DNA from 2 places in the Micromonospora sp. A3M-1-15 genome. Region 2 is predicted to be linked to the other one. Evidence: predicted binding sites of a transcription regulator. Region 2 holds the regulator's gene; the other holds the start of a gene.
What was found. The regulator HrcA, encoded in region 2, represses chaperone genes, less so after heat shock. The targets are predictions, from matches to a motif close to GGTTNGCACNCTCNNNNNGAGNGTGCNAACC.
Positions count from the first base shown of each region.

Region 1: a site for HrcA is predicted at 3,121-3,151, ahead of groL (chaperonin GroEL). Genes of this name have one in related genera too.

Region 1 is NZ_JANAVK010000002.1:276,841-286,408, forward strand. Features, by position in the region: gene paaN (phenylacetic acid degradation protein PaaN) at 1-559, shown strand, start outside; gene NLX85_RS11000 (GNAT family N-acetyltransferase) at 618-1,136, opposite strand; gene NLX85_RS11005 (cold-shock protein) at 1,359-1,562, shown strand; gene NLX85_RS11010 (hypothetical protein) at 1,943-3,073, shown strand; gene groL (chaperonin GroEL) at 3,349-4,971, shown strand; gene NLX85_RS11020 (hypothetical protein) at 5,038-5,280, opposite strand; gene NLX85_RS11025 (GNAT family N-acetyltransferase) at 5,364-6,293, opposite strand; gene NLX85_RS11030 (S8 family serine peptidase) at 6,337-8,784, opposite strand; gene NLX85_RS11035 (glycerol-3-phosphate dehydrogenase/oxidase) at 8,864-9,568, shown strand, end outside.
Region 2 is NZ_JANAVK010000004.1:66,718-76,285, reverse strand. Features, by position in the region: gene NLX85_RS20780 (serine hydrolase) at 1-906, opposite strand, end outside; gene NLX85_RS20775 (histidine triad nucleotide-binding protein) at 928-1,278, opposite strand; gene NLX85_RS20770 (SDR family oxidoreductase) at 1,327-2,088, shown strand; gene NLX85_RS20765 (16S rRNA (uracil(1498)-N(3))-methyltransferase) at 2,116-2,850, opposite strand; gene dnaJ (molecular chaperone DnaJ) at 2,852-3,994, opposite strand; gene hrcA (heat-inducible transcriptional repressor HrcA) at 4,068-5,090, opposite strand; gene NLX85_RS20750 (DUF4870 domain-containing protein) at 5,321-5,983, shown strand; gene hemW (radical SAM family heme chaperone HemW) at 6,031-7,254, opposite strand; gene NLX85_RS20740 (enoyl-CoA hydratase-related protein) at 7,274-8,059, shown strand; gene NLX85_RS20735 (hypothetical protein) at 8,161-9,021, shown strand; gene NLX85_RS20730 (MOSC domain-containing protein) at 9,046-9,568, opposite strand, start outside.

The DNA of each region.
Region 1 (9,568 bases), on a different contig from region 2:
CGGCATCGCCGGTGCGGTCGCCAAGCTCACCGCCGACCCGGCCCGGGGCGTCGAGCTGACCGGCGCCATCGTCAACGACGGCGTGCTGGAGCGGCTGGAGGAGGTCTCCAAGGTCGGCGAGCCCGTGCTGGAGTCGCGGACCGTGGCGCACCCGTCCTTCCCGGACGCGGTGGTGCGGACGCCGACCGTGGTCAAGCTGGACGCGGGCGACACGGCCACCTACTCCCGCGAGTGGTTCGGCCCGATCTCGTTCGCCATCGCGACCGACTCGACCGCGCACAGCCTGGAGATCCTGCGCTCCACCGTCGGGGAGAAGGGCGCCCTGACCGCCGGCGTCTACTCCAGCGACGAGGCGGTGCTGGACGCGGCGGAGGCGGCAGCGATCGACGCCGGCGTGCACCTGTCCTGCAACCTGACCGGCGGGGTGTTCGTCAACCAGTCGGCGGCGTTCTCCGACTTCCACGGTTCGGGGGCGAACCCGGCGGCGAACTCGGCGCTGACGGACGGGGCGTACGTGGCGAACCGGTTCCGGATCGTGCAGAGCCGCCGGCACGTGTGATCCCGCGGTTCGGGTGCGTCTGTTGTCGCTCCGGCAACCACGGGCGCACCCGAACCCGTCAGGCGGGGCGGCGCATCTGGAGTTCGTGGAGGGCGGGGATCCGGGGGTGCGGGACGCGCACGCCGGTGTCCACGAAACCCAGCTTCTCGTACGCCCGGCAGGCGCGGTCGTTGCCGACCACCACCTCCAGCATGAGCTCCGGCCGGCCGCAGGCCCGGGACCAGGCGGCCACCTCCTCCACGAGCGCCCCCAGCAGACCCCGGCCCCGCCAGGCCGGCGTGATGTAGACGGCGTAGATCAGGGTCAGCCCGGGCTCGTCCGGGGCGACCGTGCCCCCGACGTGACCGACCAGGCGACCGCCCGGGTCGGCGACGAACTGGGCGTTCTGATCACCCCGCGAGACGGCGGCGATCCGGGCCGCGTAGTCGGCGTGCGGCCGGGCGGCGGCCTCGGCCACGGTCTCCAGGAACGCCAGCGGGGTGTCGGCCAGCATCTCCAGCCGGAGCGCCCGCATCCGGGCGGCGTCGGCCGGGCGGACCCGGCGGACCGTGGTCGTCGTGGTGGGCGCGCTGGTCATCTCGCATGCATACCGGAAGGGGCGGCACCCGCGCCGACCGGGCGCGCACCGTGGCCGAAATATGCCCGATTTGTGGTCGTGCGCGGTCGTCACGCCTCGTGTAGCGTGCGATTTCGGTCACTCGATTCAGCGGCCGTCGCCGATCGCTGAACGGTGGCTCACCGGTGCCGGTCCGCCGGTCTCCGGGGTTGTGGAACGCCGCGCAGAGTGAGGAAGTGCACCGTGGCACAGGGCACCGTGAAGTGGTTCAACTCCGAAAAGGGCTACGGCTTCATCGCCGTCGACGGCGGGCAGGACGTCTTCGTCCACTTCTCCGCGATCGAGATGGACGGCTACAAGGCGTTGGACGACGGCCAGCGGGTCGAGTTCGAGATCGCCCAGGGCCAGAAGGGTCCGCAGGCCGAGCGGGTCCGCGTCATCGCCTGATCTTCCCTGGCCGCCGCCCGATCGGCGGCCGCTCCACCCCGACGAGGGGGCTGCGGTGCGGGCCCGCGCCGTGGAAGATCATGAGCCGTTCCAGCCGTCGCTGCTGAGGAGGGTTCATGTCCGACCTGCCCCCGTCGGGTGCCACCGAGCCGGTGCCCCCGGCATCGCCCGGTGTTCCGGCCGACCCGACCCGGTCCACGCCGCCGGCCGCCGTGCCGGCTCCGGCGTCGGGGCACGCGGTCGACCCCACCGCGCCCGGGTCGCCCACCCCGACCGATCCGGGCCCGCCCGCAGTGGCCGATGCCGGAGTTCCGGCGCAACCCGGCCCGTCCGGATCGCCCGCCGTGCCGGCGCAACCCGGCCCGTCCGGATCGCCCGCCGTGCCGACCCAACCCGGCGAGGCCGTCAACCCGGCCGTGTCGGCGGAGCAGGGGTGGCCGGCCGGTCCCGGCGGGTTCGCCGCCCCCGGGCAGCCCGCATCCGGTGGGCCGCAGCCCTGGGACCCGTACCGGACGGACGCCGCCGGGCCGCAGCCCTGGGACCCTTACCGAACGGATCCGGCCGCGCCGCCGCAGGGCTGGACCTGGCCGGCCGGTGCCGCTCCGCTGCCCGGCGCGGCCTACCCGGGCCAGGCGCTGCCCGGCCAGCCGTACGGCTGGCACCCGGGCCTCGACCCGCAGGACCCGCTCGTCACCCCGCCGCACGCGGGCGTCGGCGGCTGGTTCAGCCGGTGCGGGGGCGCGCTGCGGCGGGGCTGGCGGCAGCTCCTGCCGATCATGCTGCTGACCCAGACGGTCCCGGCGGCGGTGATCGCGGTCCTCTCCCTCGCCTTCGCCCCGACCGACCAGCCGGTCACCGGCTCGGACGGCGCCCCGGTGCTGCCCGACGGCTACTTCGAGAACATCTTCGCCTTCTACGGCGTGGTACTCCTCGCCGCCCTGATCTTCGGCCCGCTGCAGAGCACCGGCTGGGCCGCCGGTACCTGGGTGGTCACCCGCCAGGCGGCCGGCGAGCCGGTCGGTGTCGGGGCCGCCCTCCGCTACGGGCTGCGCCGCGCCCTGGGCCTCTGGGGCTGGACCCTCGTGGTCTCGCTGCTGATCACCGTCGGCGCCTGCTTCTGCCTGCTGCCCGGCCTCTACGCGGCCTGCGCCTTCGCGCTGTTCGGCCCGATCTACCTGTTCGAGCGGCAGGAGCCGATCGGCCGTGCCTGGCGGATGTTCCACCAGCGGTTCGGCATGGTGCTGGGCCGGGTCGCGCTGGTCATGTGCGCGCTGATCGCCGCGGCGGTGCTGGACGGCGTGCTGGGGCTGGTCAACCAGCTCGCCTTCGGGGCGGACCCGATGGCGGCCCCGGGCACCGCCGCCGGCGCCGTGGCGGTGGCCGTGGTGGGCGCGGTGCTCGCCACCCCGGCCTACCTGGCGCAGCTCGTCGGGCTGGTCGCCGCGTACGCCGAACAGCGCGCGCAGGAAGGCCCGGTGAACGCCGCCCGACTGGCCGCGGAACTCGGCTGAGCGGCGACATCGTGCTTGCACTCGGCTAGGGAGAGTGCTAAACAAGTCATTGGCACTCGCGTACGGTGAGTGCCAATGGTCGGGGCGGTAGGGCCACGGTCGCGCCGGTGTCGAAATGGCGCCGGAGTGACACGGGGCCGGTCGTCGCGGGCTGTCCGGCCCGACCGAGGAGGACGTCGTCGTCGCCAGGTGGCGACGTCCCCAAGGTGCGTACACCAGACGGCCCATCCGGGAACCCTCGGGTGGCCCGTGAGTGTCCAGGAGGACAACGCCGTATGGCCAAGATGATCGCGTTCGACGAAGAGGCGCGCCGCGGCCTCGAGCGGGGCATGAACCAGCTCGCCGACGCCGTGAAGGTGACCCTCGGCCCCAAGGGCCGCAACGTCGTGCTCGAGAAGAAGTGGGGTGCCCCCACCATCACCAACGATGGTGTGAGCATCGCCAAGGAGATCGAGCTCGAGGACCCCTACGAGAAGATCGGCGCCGAGCTGGTCAAGGAGGTCGCGAAGAAGACCGACGACGTGGCCGGTGACGGCACGACGACGGCGACCGTCCTGGCCCAGGCCCTGGTTCGTGAGGGTCTGCGCAACGTGGCCGCCGGCGCCAACCCGATGGCCCTGAAGCGGGGCATCGAGGCCGCCGTGGCCAACGTCTCGGAGGAGCTGCTGAAGCTCGCCAAGGACGTGGAGACCAAGGAGCAGATCGCCTCCACCGCCTCCATCTCCGCGGCTGACCCCAGCGTCGGCGAGATCATCGCCGAGGCGATGGACAAGGTCGGCAAGGAAGGCGTCATCACCGTCGAGGAGAGCAACACCTTCGGCCTCGAGCTCGAGCTCACCGAGGGCATGCGCTTCGACAAGGGCTACATCTCCGCCTACTTCATGACCGACCCGGAGCGTATGGAGGCCGTCTTCGACGACCCGTACCTCCTGATCGTCAACAGCAAGATCTCGTCGGTGAAGGACCTGCTCCCGATCCTCGAGAAGGTCATGCAGTCGGGCAAGCCGCTGCTGATCATCTCCGAGGACATCGAGGGTGAGGCCCTGGCCACCCTGGTCGTCAACAAGGTCCGCGGCACCTTCAAGTCGGTCGCCGTCAAGGCGCCGGGCTTCGGTGACCGCCGCAAGGCCATGCTGGCCGACATCGCCATCCTCACCGGTGGTCAGGTCATCAGCGAGGAGGTCGGCCTCAAGCTCGACGCCGTCAGCCTCGACATGCTGGGCCGCGCCCGCAAGGTCGTGGTGACCAAGGACGAGACCACCATCGTCGACGGTGCCGGCGACGCCGACCAGATCCAGGGCCGGGTCAACCAGATCCGGGCCGAGATCGAGAAGAGCGACTCCGACTACGACCGCGAGAAGCTGCAGGAGCGCCTGGCCAAGCTGGCCGGCGGTGTTGCGGTGATCAAGGTCGGCGCGGCCACCGAGGTCGAGCTGAAGGAGCGCAAGCACCGCATCGAGGACGCCGTCCGCAACGCGAAGGCCGCCGTCGAGGAGGGCATCGTCCCGGGTGGTGGCGTCGCGCTGGTGCAGGCCGGCAAGACCGCCTTCGACAAGCTGGACCTGGCCGGCGACGAGGCGACCGGCGCGCAGATCGTCAAGATCGCGCTGGACGCCCCGCTGCGGCAGATCGCCGTCAACGCCGGCCTCGAGGGTGGCGTCGTCGTCGAGCGGGTCCGCAACCTCGACCCGGGTCACGGCCTCAACGCCGCGACCGGCGAGTACGTGGACCTGCTGGCCGCGGGCATCATCGACCCGGCCAAGGTGACCCGTTCCGCGCTGCAGAACGCCGCCTCGATCGCCGCGCTGTTCCTCACCACCGAGGCCGTCGTGGCGGACAAGCCGGAGAAGACCCCGGCCGCCCCGGCTGGCCCGGGTGGCGGGGAGATGGACTTCTGAGTCCAGCTTCACCCAGCACGCCGAAGGGGGCGGGCCGCGTCAGCGGTCCGCCCCCTTCCGTGTGTCTCAGGTCGGCAGTCGGCGTTGGTTGCGTCGCTTGTGCGCCCGGTCGTACGGCGGTGTGATCCGGGTCGGTTCGTCCACCGGTTGCCGCGGTTCCCCGGTGTCCGGTCCGGTGCCGCCGGTCATCTCCGCCAGCTGCTCGGCGTCGCCGAAGTCGAGCCGGTCGAACGGCAGCTGCCCGGGAAGCTCGCCGACCGGGCGCCAGCTCGCCGGCTGGTCGTCGGTCCGTTCGTCGTCCGTGGTCATGCCCGCCTCCTTTGATTCCGACCGTAGGGGCCGGTCGATGCCGAGGAGGCCGAACGGGGTTATTACCGTCTATGTAACTTTAATTACTTCTGTCCGTTAAGTGCTTTTCGGTAGAGGAAGAACACCCGCTCGATCCGCGCGCCCGCCGCACCCGAGTAGAACGGCACCGGGCCCACCCAGCCGATCTGCGCCGCCTCGACCCCGGCCGCCGCCTGGTCGCGCAGGCAACGCCGGAGCAGCACGCCGCCGATGCCCGAGCCCTCAGCCGCCGGGGCGGTGCCCATCGGCCCGAACCAGCTCGGCCGCGACGACCCGTACGCGGCGAAACCGAGGATCTCGCCGTCCCGCTCGGCCAGGTGCGCGCCCGCGTCCGGGCGACCAACCGAGCCGGCCAGCTCGCCGTCCCAGGCCCCGCCGAAGGTGGCCCGCGCGAAACCGGCCAGCGCCGGCAGGTCCGCCGGCTCGGCCCGGCGTACGGTCACGCCCCGCCCGGCCAGCCGCTGCTCGGCGGCCTCGGTGGAGCGCAGCGCCGGCGAACCCTCGCCCAGGTCCGCCGTCATGTTCCAGGCCGTCCGGTCCTGCCGGTAGCCGAGCCGCATGGCGGCGCAGACCGCCGGGGTGTAGCGCACGTCGACGCCCGGCCAGGCGTACTGCGGCGGGTTCCCGGCCAGCAGCAGCTCGGCCGCCCCGAGCGCGGCGAGCCGGGCCTCTGCCTCGGCCAGCAGCCCGCCGCCGATCCCCTGGCGGCGCTCCTCCGGCGCCACGGCCAGCAGGTCGACGTGACCGAGCCGCGGATCCCGCGCGGACAGCGAGCCGACCAGCACCCCGACCAGCGCGTTGCCGCGTACCGCGCCGAGGCGCAGCACCGGCCGGTCGGCCGCCGCGCGGTCGGCGAGGGTGGCCACGATCGACGGCGCCTCGGCGGCGTCCTCCGGCAGGTCGAGGGCGCGCCCGCAGAGGTCGACGACCTCGGGCAGGCGGTCAGGACCCAGCTCGATGATCTCCACGTCCATGGACGCCGACCCTAGGCCATCCGCCGGTCAATGGACAGGGTTGTTAACCGAGGCCCCGCGCAGCGCGGACCGCCGCGTACGCGTCGACCAGGCCGGCGCCGACCAGGTTCCGCGCGCCGCCGCACGGCGCGTCGGCGGGCGACCCGGCCGGGGTGGCCGTGTCGGCCAGGATGCGGCGGGTGCGGTCCAGGTCGCCGACGAGCGCCGGGTTGGCCGACCACATGAGCGCCACCACCCCGGCCACCTGCGGCGTCGCCATCGAGGTGCCGTCCAGGGTCGCGTAGCCGCCCCCGGGGTACGCCGACGGCACCCCGGCGCCCGGCGCCACCACATCGGGCTTCGCGGCGCCCCCGGCCGCCGGCCCCCGGCTGGAGAACCGGGTGAGCTGGCGGGCCCGGTCGACCGCACCGACCGTGAGCACGTCCGGGTACGGCGCCGGCGGGTCGGCGATGGAGCCGCAGTACGGGCCGGTGTTGCCGGCGGCGGCCACCACCAGGATGCCGGCCGCGGCCAGCGCGGCGGTCGCCGGGCGCAACGCCCCCGGGTCGCAGCCCTCCACCGACGGGCAGCCCCACGAGTTGGTCAGCACGTCCGGCGCCCGTTGCGGCCGACCGTCGGTGAGCGGATCCCCGCCGGGCGGGAACGGGGCCAGCATGAACTGGAGGCAGTCGAGGTAGCGGGCCGGGCTGCCCAGGTTGCGGTCCAGGTTGACGCAGCCGACCCAGCTCGCGCCGGGGGCCACCCCGATCCCGTTCCGGCCCACCGCGCTGCCCACCGTGTGGGTGCCGTGGCCGCCCCGGTCGGCCGGCGTCCGGCGGTGCTCCCAGGGGTCGTACCAGGAGTCGTCGCCGCCCCGGAAACCCGCGGCCAGCGCCGGGTGCCGGCCGTCCACCCCGGAGTCCGAGCTGCCCACCACCACGCCGGCGCCCGTGACGCCCAGCTCCGACCAGACCCGGTCCGCGCCGATCAGCGAGACGTTCCAGGTCGGACCGGTCGGCGCCGGCACGGTGCCCCGGGCCGGGGGCGCCGCCGCGGGCAGCGGGCGCAGCCGCTGGCTGACCAGCACCCGGGCCACCTCCGGACGACCCGCGAGCCAGGCCCGGACCGCCGGCCCGCCGTCCGTCTCGATGGCATTGACCAGGTAGTACGGCGTCGGGTGCAGGCGCAGACGGCCCAGCTCGCGGCGTAGGTCGCCCTGCGTCCGCTCGGCCGTGGCGACCAGCCGCCGGTAGACCTCGGCCGCCCGGGCGTCCCGGCCGGCCCGACCGGGCGCCCCGGCCGGGATGCCGGTCAGGTCGGCCTGCTCGCGGAGCACCACCAGCAGCCGTTCCCCGTGCAGGCCGGGCTGGCCGGGGACCGCGTAGACCACCACCACGGCGGCGAGCAGGGCCGCGGCGGTCAGGCCGGCCAGGCCGCGCCGGGGGGCGCGGGCGCGGGACCGGGCGAGCAGCACGCCGTACCCGACGGCGAGCAGGACCGCGACGGCGAACGCGGCGCCGGTGGCGACCGCGACCCAGAACGGGACGTCGCGGGTGGTCGCCAGCAGGACGGTGACCTCCTCCGGGTCGGTGAACGCCAGCGGCCCGACCAGCGCGAGGCCGACCAGCCAGCGCACCGGCCCGCGCCCGGCCGGCCGGCCGGCGTGCCGGGCCGCGGCCTCCAGCGCGCCCAGCACGAAGCCGAGCGGCGGCAGCAGGAGCAGCGCCGGCAGTTGCGCCCCGGACTGGCCGGCCCCGGCGCCCAGCAGCGCCAGGGTCACCCCGGCGACCAGCCCGCCGACCAGCACCAGCCGGGCCGGCCGGGGCGGCGTGCCCACCGCGAACGCGGCCCAGAACGCGGAGCCGAGAAGCACCCCGGCGAGCGCGCCGAGCGCGGCGGCGGCCAGCCCGGCGAGCAGGGTCTCCGACGCCCCGCCAAGCGCGCCCACCCAGACCCAGGGCAGCAGCGAGGCCAGCCCGGCGGCGACCGCGAGCAGCGTCACCGGCCCCAACCGCCCGCCGCCGGCCGTACCGTCGCTCGGACCGCCCGGCGCGCCGGGCGGGGCCGGCGGGGCGGACCGGCGGCGGGCGATCCGGTCGAGGGCCAGGGCGAGCAGCACGGCGGTCGCGGCCAGCGCGGCCAGGTACGCCTCGTGGTGCACCGGCGGCAGCGCCCGGAGCAGGGTCAGCGCGCCGAGCGTCAGCGTGCCGGCCAGCCAGGCGCGGCCGGTCGCCCGGATCGCGGGGGAGCGGGGGATCAGCGCGAGCGCCAGCGTGGGCGCGCCCACCAGCAGCACGGTGACCAGCGCGACCACCGGCCAGACGGCCACCGCGCGGTCCAGGCCGGCGACCAGCACGATCTGGTCGACCACCCAGCCGGCGACCTGGCCCAGGACCGCGACCAGCACGGCCCAGACCCCGGTGGCCGCCGCGGCGACCACCGGCCACGGGCCGGTGTCGCGGCGGGCGGGACGGGGCGGGGGGACGGGAGCGGTGGGCGGGCCGACCTGCATGGCACTCACCGTACGGCCCGGCAGGGGCGTGCCGCCGGAGTGCGGGGCCGGTTACGGTGGACACGTGCGCGACCCCAACGTGTCCCGATCCGTGGCCGGTCAGCTCTCCGTGGAGCGCCGCGCCGACGACCTGCGCCGACTCCGCGCCGAGCGGTTCGACGTGCTGGTCATCGGCGGTGGCGTGACCGGGGCGGGCGCCGCGCTCGACGCCGCCTCCCGTGGCCTGAAGGTGGCCCTCGTGGAGGCGCGCGACTACGCCGCCGGCACCTCCAGCCGGTCCAGCAAGCTGATCCACGGCGGCCTGCGCTACCTGGAGCAGCTGGAGTTCCACCTGGTGCACGAGGCGCTGACCGAGCGCGGGCTGCTCGCCACCCGGCTCGCCCCGCACCTGGTGCGCCCGGTGCCGATCCTCGTGCCGCTCCCCGCCGAGGGCGGGGTGCGCGACCTGCCCGGCCGGTTCTTCCGCCGCTCCTACTACGGCGCCGGGGTGGCCGCGTACGACGTCTTCGCCGGCGTGTTCGGCGGCGGGCGCGGCATGCCGCTGCACCGGCACCTGAGCCGGGAGGGCGCGCGCCGGATCTTCCCGAGCCTGCGTCCGGACAAGCTGGCCGGGGCGATCCGCTACTACGACGGGCAGGTCGACGACGCCCGCCTCGTGGTGACCCTGGCCCGCACCGCCGCCAGCCTCGGTGCGACCGTGGTGACCAGCGCCCGCGCGGTCGGCCTGATCCGGCAGGCCCGGGAGGTCACCGGGGTCCGGGTCCGCGACCTGGAGGCCCCCGCC
Region 2 (9,568 bases):
GACGGCGGCCAGGAAACCGGGCATGGCCCCGTCGTGCCCCACGTGCATCACCCGCCCCGGCTGCGGCACCAGGATCAGGCCGAGGCCGAAGCCGCCGGCCCAGAGCGTCTCGTCGGTGGTGGTCAGCGGCCAACGCATCTCGTCGAGGGTGGCCGGCGCGAGCACCGCGCCGGCCGGGTCCAGCGCGGCCGGGTCGGCCAGGAAGGCCGCCCAGCGCGCCATGTCCGGGGCGGTGCTCCAGAGCTGCGCGGCCGGGGCCACCGCGCCGAAGTCCGTGTTCGGCTCCGGCCGGGCCTCGTCGGAGTACGCGTCGACCAGGAACCCGGTCGCCGCCCGGCCGCCCGGCATCGGGCCGGTGGCGGCCAGCCCGAGCGGGGCGAGCACCCGCTCGGCCAGCACCTCTGCCCAGGTGCCGCCGCGCAGCCGGGCCACCAGCTCGCCGAGCAGGGCCATGCCGAGGTTGGAGTAGTGGTAGCGCCGCCCGGTGGGCAGCACCCGCTCCACCCGGGCCAGGTCGGCGAGGAGTTCGGTGACGTCGGGCGCACGCAGGCTGTCCCACACGTCGCCGTGCGGCTCGCGCTGCAGGCCCGCGGTGTGCGACAGCAGCCGGCGTACGGTCAGCTCGCCGTGCGCCGGCAGGTCGAGGTGCCGCCCGATCGGGTCGTCCAGGTCGAGCAGCCCCTCGTCCCGGCACTGCATGACCAGCACGGCCGTGAAGGTCTTGGTGACCGAGCCGATCCGGAAGACCGTCTCCGGCCCGAGCGGGGTGTCGTTGCCGGTCCCGCCGACCGCGCAGGTCCAGAGCGGCCGGTCGGCCCGGTGCAGGGCGACCGAGACGGCCGGGATCCGCCCGTGGGCCTGCGCCTGCCGCACCATCCGGCCGAGCCGGTCATGCACCGTGATCATGAGGGCAGTCTAGGCAGCGGCTCAGCGGCAGAGCATCGGGCCGAGCGGCGCGCCGCCGAGCAGGTGGGCGTGCACGTGGAAGACCTCCTGGCCGCCGTACGGGCCGGTGTTGAACATCAGCCGGAACCCGTCCACGGTCAGCCCCTCCTCCTCGGCCACCACGGCGGCGGTGCCCAGCAGCTCACCGGCCAGCCCCGGGTCGCCCTCGGCCAGGGTGACCACGTCCGCGTAGTGCTCCTTCGGAATCACCAGCACGTGCGTGGGCGCCTTCGGGTCGATGTCCCGGAAGGCCAGGGTGGTGGCGGTCTCGCGGACGACGGTGGCCGGGATCTCCCCGGCGACGATCCGGCAGAACAGGCAGTCGGTTCCCATCGGGGCATGGTAAGTCGTCCGGTCCCCCGCTCAGGCATGATGTGCCGCGTGACTTCTCGGGCGGTACTGGTGACGGGGGCCTCGCGCGGCATCGGCCGCGCGGTGGCGCGGGCGTTCGCGGCGGGCGGGGACCGGGTGGCGATCCACCACCGGGACTCCGCGGACCTGGCCGAGGCGCTGCGGGCGGAGCTGCCCGGCGACGGGCACGTGGTGGTCCGCGCCGACCTGGCCGACCCGGAGGCGGTCCGGGCCATGGTGGACGAGGCGGCGCGGCGCCTGGGCGGCCTCGACGTCCTGGTCAACAACGCCGGCGTCTACGGCCCGCGCGACCTGCCCCACCCGGTCTTCGGCAACACCTACGAGCAGTGGCAGGAGCAGTGGCGGCTGGTCCTGGAGACCAACCTGACCGGCGCCGCGAACGCCACCTGGTGCGCCGCCCAGCACATGCGGGAGCGGGGCGGCCGGATCGTGAACGTGTCGTCCCGGGGCGCCTTCCGGGGTGAGCCGGAGCAGCCGGCGTACGGGGCGAGCAAGGCGGGGCTGAACGCGCTCGGCCAGTCGCTGGCGCTGGCCCTGGCCCCGTACGGGATCGCGGTGGCGACCGTGGCGCCGGGCTTCGTGGCGACCGACATGACCACCACCCACCTCAGTGGCGAGCGGGGCGACGCCATCCGCGCCCAGTCCCCGTTCAACCGCGTGGCCCGCCCCGAGGAGATCGCGGCGGCGGTGCACTGGCTGGCCAGCCCCGAGGCCGAGTGGGCCTCCGGCACCATCGTCGACCTGAACGGTGCCTCCTACCTCCGCACCTGACGTGCCCACCCGCAGCGGGTGGGCCGGTCACCAGCGGTGCAGGCGGGTGGACAGCACGGTGAGGGCGGCCACGCCGGCTGTCGACGTGCGAAGCACCGACGGGCCCAGGCGGACCGGGCGGGCGCCGGCCTCCTCGAAGGCCGTCAGCTCGGTGGGGGCGATGCCGCCCTCGGGGCCGACCACCAGGACGATCTCGCCGGCGTCGGGCAGCCCGACCGTGGTCAGCCGCTCCTCGGCCTCCTCGTGCAGGACGAACGCGGCGGCCGCCCCGGCGATCCGGCGGGTCACCGTGGTGGTGGACTCGTCGGGCGTGCCGGCCACCACCGGCAGCCACGGGCGGCGGGCCTGCTTGGCCGCCTCCCGGGCGGTGGCCGCCCACTTCTCCCGGGCCCGTACGCCCCGGTCCCCGCGCCACTGGGTCACCGACCGGGACGCCGCCCAGGGGACGATCTCGTCCACCCCGACCTCGGTCATCGCCTGCACGGCCAGCTCGCCCCGGTCGCCCTTGGCGATGCCCTGCACCACGACGAGCCGCGGGACGGACGCGTCGACGTACCCCCGGGAGGTGACCCGGAGGTCGAGGGTGCCCCGGCCCACGGCGCTGACCACGGCGGCGGCCGTGCCGCCCCGCCCGTCGGCGAGCAGCAGTTCCTCGCCGACGCGCAGCCGTTGCACGGTGGCCGCGTGGTGCCCCTCGGGGCCGTCCAGCGTCAGCGTGTCACCGGTGGGCAGCGCCTCGACCAGGAACAGCGGCGCCGACACCTCAGGCGTGCCCGTTGAAGGCGTCGCGCATCCGCGAGAAGAAGCCGCCCTGCTTGCTCAGCTCGGCGACCTCCTCGCCGCGGGTCTTCGCGAAGTCCCGCAGCATCCGCTCCTGGTCGGCGTCGAGCTTGGTCGGGGTCCGCACGTCGAGGTGGACGTAGAGGTCGCCCCGGCCGGTGCCGCGCAGGTGCGGTACGCCCCGGGCGCGCAGGCGCAGCGTGCTGCCCGGCTGGGTGCCCGCCTTGACGTCGACGGTCTCCTCGCTGTCGAGCGTCTTGATGGTCAGCCGGGTGCCGAGCGCGGCGGCGGTCATCGGCACGGTGACCCGGCAGTGCAGGTCGTCGCCCTTGCGCGAGTAGACGTCGTGGGGCCGCTCGTGGATCTCCACGTAGAGGTCGCCGGCGGTGCCGCCGCCCGGGCCCACCTCGCCCTGCTGGGCCAGCCGGATCCGCATGCCGTCCTCGACGCCCGCCGGGATCTTGACGGTGAGCGACCGGCGGGTGCGCACCCGGCCGTCGCCCGCGCAGGTCGGGCAGGGGTGCGGGATGGTGGTGCCGTAGCCCTGGCAGACCGTGCACGGCCGGGCGGAGACCACCTGGCCGAGGAAGGTCCGCTGCACCGACTGCACCTCGCCCCGGCCGCCGCACGCCTCGCAGGTGGCCAGGTGGGTGCCGGCCGCGGTGCCGGCGCCGGAGCAGGTGGTGCAGAGCACCGCGGTGTCCACGGTGATCGGCGCCTCGACGCCGAACGCCGTCTCGTTCAGGTCCAGCTCCAGCCGCAGTATCGCGTCGGCGCCCGGCCGGGTACGCGGCCGCGGGCCCCGGCTGCCGCCGGCCGCCCCGCCGAAGAAGGCGTCCATGATGTCCTGGAAGCCGACGAACGGGCCGGCGCCGCCCGGACCACCCGGGCCCGCGCCCCCGCCGCCCGGGGCGAGCGGGTCGCCGCCCAGGTCGACGATCTGCCGTTTCCGATCGTCCGAGAGGACCTCGTACGCGGCGTTGATGTCCTTGAACTTCTCCTGTGCCTCCGGGTCCGGATTGACGTCCGGGTGGAACTGCCGCGCCAGCTTGCGGTAGGCGCGCTTGATCTCGTCGTCGGAGGCGTCCCGGCTCACGCCGAGAATGCCGTAGTAGTCCCTGGCCACTGCGTTCGGTGTCCTCATGTTCGTCTCGCGTTGCGCCGGTCGTCGGCCGGAGCCGGCCGTCGGCCGTGACTGGTCAGTTCTGGGCCAGCAGTTCGCCCACGTAGCGTGCCACGGCCCTCACCGTGGCGATGGTGCCGGGGTAGTCCATCCGGGTCGGGCCGAGCACGCCGAGGCCACCCACGATGGTGCTGCCCGGGCCGTACCCGGTGCTGACCACCGAGGCGGCCCGCAGGTTGTCGATCTCGTTCTCGTCGCCGATGAGCACCCGGGTGGTGCTCGGCTCGGCCTCGCCGATCAGCTTGAGCAGCACGACCTCCTCCTCGAGCGCCTCGAGGATCGGCCGCAGCGAGCCCTGGAAGTCGAGCAGGCCGCCCCGGGTGAGGTTGGCCGTGCCGGCCAGGGCGATGCGCTCCTCGTGCCGCTCGACCAGGGTCTCCAGCAGCACGGTGGAGAGCGTGGCCATGGCCGGGCGCAGCTGCGGCGTGGACTCGTCGACCAGGGCCTGCACCAGCGGCGGGGTGTCGGACAGCCGACTGCCGACGAGCTTCTCGTTGACCAGGCGGCGCAGGTCGGTGACGTCCTCGGCCGGGATCGGCCCGGGCATCTCGACCAGCCGCTGCTCGACCCGGCCGGTGTCGGCGATCATCACGACCATCAGCCGGGTGGTGGAGATCGGCACCAGCTCCAGGTGGCGCACCTTGGAGCGGGCGAGGCTCGGGTACTGCACCACGGCGACCTGCCGGGTGAGCTGGGCGAGCAGCCGGACGGTGCGGTGCACCACGTCGTCCAGGTCGACGGCGCCGACCAGGAAGCGCTCGATGGCCCGGCGCTCGGCCGGGCTGAGCGGCTTGACCCGGGAGAGCCGGTCGACGAAGAGCCGGTAGCCGCGGTCGGTGGGCACCCGGCCGGCGCTGGTGTGCGGCTGCCGGATGTAGCCCTCCTCCTCCAGCACCGCCATGTCGTTGCGCACGGTCGCCGGGGAGACACCCAGCTGGTGGCGCTCGACGAGGGCCTTGCTGCCGACCGGCTCCTGCGTGGCGACGTAGTCCTCGACGATCGCGCGCAGCACGGCGAGCTTGCGGTCGTCGAGACCCATCTCCCCACCTCCTGACGCACCTCGTCGCACCGGCGCGGGGCGTCCGCCGGGCGTCTGGCACTCGACTGTAGCGAGTGCCAGTCTACGTCGGCGTGCCCGCCGGCGCGATGATCGGCGACGCACCTCCGGTGCGGCCCGCCGCACATCCGGCCCGCCAGGGCCGAACAGCCGGACATCCCGGGCGATCCCGCTCTGGTGCGCCCTTGCCACCGGGACCTACCGTGACGACCATGACTGAACCTCCTCGCCCTCCCGGAGCGGGGGACTCCGGCGCCCCGCCGCCGGAGGCGACCCCGCCGTCGGCACCGTACGGCTCGTCGGCGGACGAGCCCCCCACCGCACCACTGTCCGGGGCCCCGGCCGGGGGCGGCTATCCCCCGCCCGGTGGCTATCCGCCGCCTCCCGGCGGCCAGCCGCCGTCGGGCGGTTACCCACCCCCGGGCGGCTACCCGCCGCCGGGTGGCTACCCCCCGCCGGGCGGCTACGGCGCGCCGGGCGCCGGCTACCCGGGCGGCGGCGCGTACGGCGCGCCGGCCGGCTACGCCAACAACGACGACAAGACCTGGTCCCTCATCGCGCACTTCGGCGGCCCGGTCGGTGTCGTGGTCGGCGGCAGCCTGCTCGGCTGGGTGGCGCCGCTCATCGCGTTCTCGGTCAAGGGCCAGCAGTCCCCGACCGTGCGCGCGCACGCGGTCGCCGCGCTGAACTTCCAGATCACCTGGGTCATCGCGACGCTGATCAGCTTCGTGCTGGCCGTGGTCACCTGCGGCCTGCTCTTCTTCATCCCGATCATCGTCGCCCTGATCCCGATCATCTTCGGCATCATCGGCGGCGTGAAGGCCACCGAGGGCGTCCTCTACCGCTACCCGATGACCTACACGTTCGTGAAGTGACCGACCCGGCCGGCCCACGGGCCGGCCGGGACCGGCGCGTCACACGCTCAGGGCAGCAGGTCGCGCACGACCGCGTCGGCGAGCAGCCGGCCGCGCAGGGTGAGCACCGCCCGGCCGCTCGCGTAGGCCTCGGCGTCCAGCAGGCCGTCGGCCCGGGCCCGCTCGGCGCCCGCCCGGCCCGCCTCGTCGAGCCCCGACAGGGGCAGCCCGGTGGCGAGCCGCAGCCGCAGCATCACGTCCTCCATGTGCGCCTCGTCCGGCGTGAGCAGCTCCCGGGCCAGACCGGGCGACTCCCCGGCGGCCAGCCGCTGGGCGTACGCCGTCGGGTGCTTGACGTTCCACCAGCGCACCCCGCCGACGTGGCTGTGCGCCCCCGGGCCGAGGCCCCACCAGTCGGCGCCCGTCCAGTAGAGCAGGTTGTGCCGGCACCGGGCCGCCTCGGAGCGGGCCCAGTTGGAGACCTCGTACCAGGAGAAGCCGGCCGCGCCGAGGGCGGCCTCCGCGGCCAGGTAGCGGTCCGCCGCCACGTCGTCACTGGGGTACGGCAGCTCGCCGCGGCGCATCCGGGCGGCCAGCCGGGTGCCGTCCTCCACGATGAGGGCGTACGCGCTGACGTGGTCCACCCCCGCCGCGACCACCTGGTCCAGCGAGGCGGCGAAGTCCTCGGCGCTCTCCCCCGGCGTGCCGTAGATCAGGTCCAGGTTCACGTGGTCGAACCCGGCGTCCCGGGCCTCCAGGGCGGCGGCGGTGGCCCGGCCGGCGCTGTGCTGCCGGTCGAGGATCGCCAGCACCCCGGGCGCCGCGGACTGCATGCCCAGCGAGATCCGGGTGTAGCCGGCGGCCCGCAGGGTCTTGAGCGACTCCGGGCTGACCGTCTCGGGGTTGGCCTCGGTGGTCACCTCGGCGTCGCCGGCCAGCCCCCAGGTGCGGTCGATGCCGTCGAGGATCCGGGCCAGGTCGTCGGCGGGGAGCAGGGTGGGCGTGCCGCCGCCCACGAAGACGGTGTCCACCCGGGGCGGCGGGGTGTCGCCCAGCACCCGGCCGGCGAGGGCCAGCTCGGCCAGCACCGTGTCGGCGTACGTCTCCCGGCTCGCGCCACCGCCCAGCTCGGCCGCCGTGTAGGTGTTGAAGTCGCAGTAGCCGCACCGGCTGGCGCAGAACGGGACGTGCACGTAGACCCCGAAGCCGCGCGCGCCGACGGAGCGGCGGGCGGCAGCGGGCAGCGCCCCGTCGCGCGGGACGGGTTCGCCTTCTGGAAGGACGCCGGGCATGGCCACTAGTGTGCCCGGCATGACCTCTCCGGACGCTCTCGTGCGGGTCGCCACGGCCCGTGGGGTGACCACCCTCACCCTGGACAGCCCGCACAACCGCAACGCGCTCTCCACCCCGCTGATGACCGAGCTGCTGGCCGGGCTGGCCGCGGCCGTCGCCGACGACGCGGTCCGGGCCGTCGTGCTCGACCACACCGGCCCGGTGTTCTGCTCCGGGGCCGACCTGAAGGAGACCGCCGCCGCGTACGCCAGCGGGACCGTGCCGGCCGGGATGCTGGGCGACGTGCTGGTGGCCGTCCGCGAGTGCCCGAAGCCGGTGCTGGCGAAGGTGGCCGGGCCGGCGCGGGCCGGCGGGCTGGGCCTGATCGCCGCCGCTGACCTCGCGATCTGCGCCGAGGAGGCCACGTTCGCCTTCACCGAGGTCCGGATCGGGGTGATCCCCGCGGTGATCTCGGCGACCGTCCTGCCCCGGCTGCACCCCCGGGCCGCCGCCGAGCTGTACCTGACCGGCGACACCTTCGACGGCCGGCGGGCCGCCGAGATCGGCCTGGTCACCGCCGCCGTGCCGGCGGACGCGCTGGACGCCGCCGTGGACCGCTACCGCGCCTCGCTCGTGAAGGGTGCGCCGAAGGCCCTCGCCGGGACCAAGGAGCTGCTGCGCCGCCCGGCCGCCACCGACCTGCGGGCCGAGATCGCCGAGTTGGCCGCGCTCTCCACCGGGTACTTCCTGTCCGAGGAGGGCCGGGAGGGCGTCCTCGCGTTCCGGGAGAAGCGGCCCGCCGCCTGGGTGCCCGCCGCAGACTGAGGCCGGAGGTGCGGGGCCGGCTACGGACGGTGAGGCGTCCGGTCGGCCGACCCGGACACTGGAGTGGGCGACGTAGGCTGGGCGGGCTGTCGGGACTGGGGGTGCGGGTGCGGACGCGTGGGGCGATCGTGGCATCGGGTGTGGTGGTGGCCGTGCTGGCCCTGCTCGGCGTCTGGTTCGTCACGAAGCAGTTCGGGCACCACCTGCGGCTGCCGCTGGCCAGCCGGACCTGCACCGTCCAGGCCGACGGGGAGGTCGTGCTGAGCGCCGAGCAGATGGCCAACGCGGCCACCATCGCGGCGATCGGCGTGCAGCGGAAGATGCCCGAGCGGGCCGTGGTGGTGGCGCTGGCGACGGCCTACCAGGAGTCGCACCTGCGCAACATCGCGCACGGCGACCGGGACTCGCTCGGCCTGTTCCAGCAGCGCCCGAGCCAGGGCTGGGGCACGCCCGAGGAGATCCGCGACCCGCGCTACGCGGCGAAGAAGTTCTACGCCGCGTTGAAGAAGGTCAAGGGCTGGGAGAAGCTGCGGGTCACCGAGGCCGCCCAGCGGGTGCAGCGGTCGGCCTACCCCGAGGCGTACGAGAAGTGGGCGGACGAGTCGCAGGTGCTCACCCGCGCCCTGCTCGGCAACGCCACCGGCGCGGTGGCCTGCACGGTCGGCCCGACGCCGACGATGCGCGGCCCGGCCGCCGCCACCGCCCTCCTGCAGAGCCTGGCCCTGGACTGGGGCCTGCCGGAGCTGAACTCGGCCACCGACCTGACCGGGCTCACCGTGCCGGCCACCGACAGCCGCAACGGCTGGCGGTACGCCCACTGGCTGGTCTCGCACGCCGACGACCACGGGGTGAAGCGGGTCCGCTTCGGCGAGCTGGAGTGGACGGCCGAGCAGGGCACCTGGGCCAAGGTGAAGGGCGACCCGGCCACGCAGGTGCTGGCCGAGGTCTTCGCCGCGGCCTGATCCGACTTCGCTTCGGTCCGGAGGTCAGCCGGCGGCGGCGCCGAGGCGGCGGCGGACCTTCTCCCGCACCGACTCGGGCAGCTCCGGCACGTCGAGCAGGCGCGGCAGCAGGTCCGGCTCCAGCGTGGTCGCCCGGAACACCTCGCCGATCGTCACGCCGTGCGCCGGCCGGTCGACCACCTCGACGGGATCGCCGGCGCCCACCTCGCCCTCGCGCACCACCCGCAGGTACGCCCCGGGCGCGCCCCGGACGGTGAACCGCTTGATCAGGTCGGGCATGCCCCAGAAGCCGGCGAAGGTGGTGCACGGGGTGCGCGGCTTGGTCACCTCCAGCAGCGCCGAGCCGACCGCCCAGCGTTCGCCGATCACCGCCCCGGTGACGTCCACCGCCCAGGTGGTGAGGTTCTCGCCGAAGGCGCCCGGCCGCAACGCCCGGCCCAGCTCGCCGGCCCACCAGCCGGCGTCCTCCTCGGCGTACGCGTAGACCGCCTGGTCGGGGCCGCCGTGGTGGGCACGCTCGCCGATGAAGTCGCCGGTGACGCCGGCG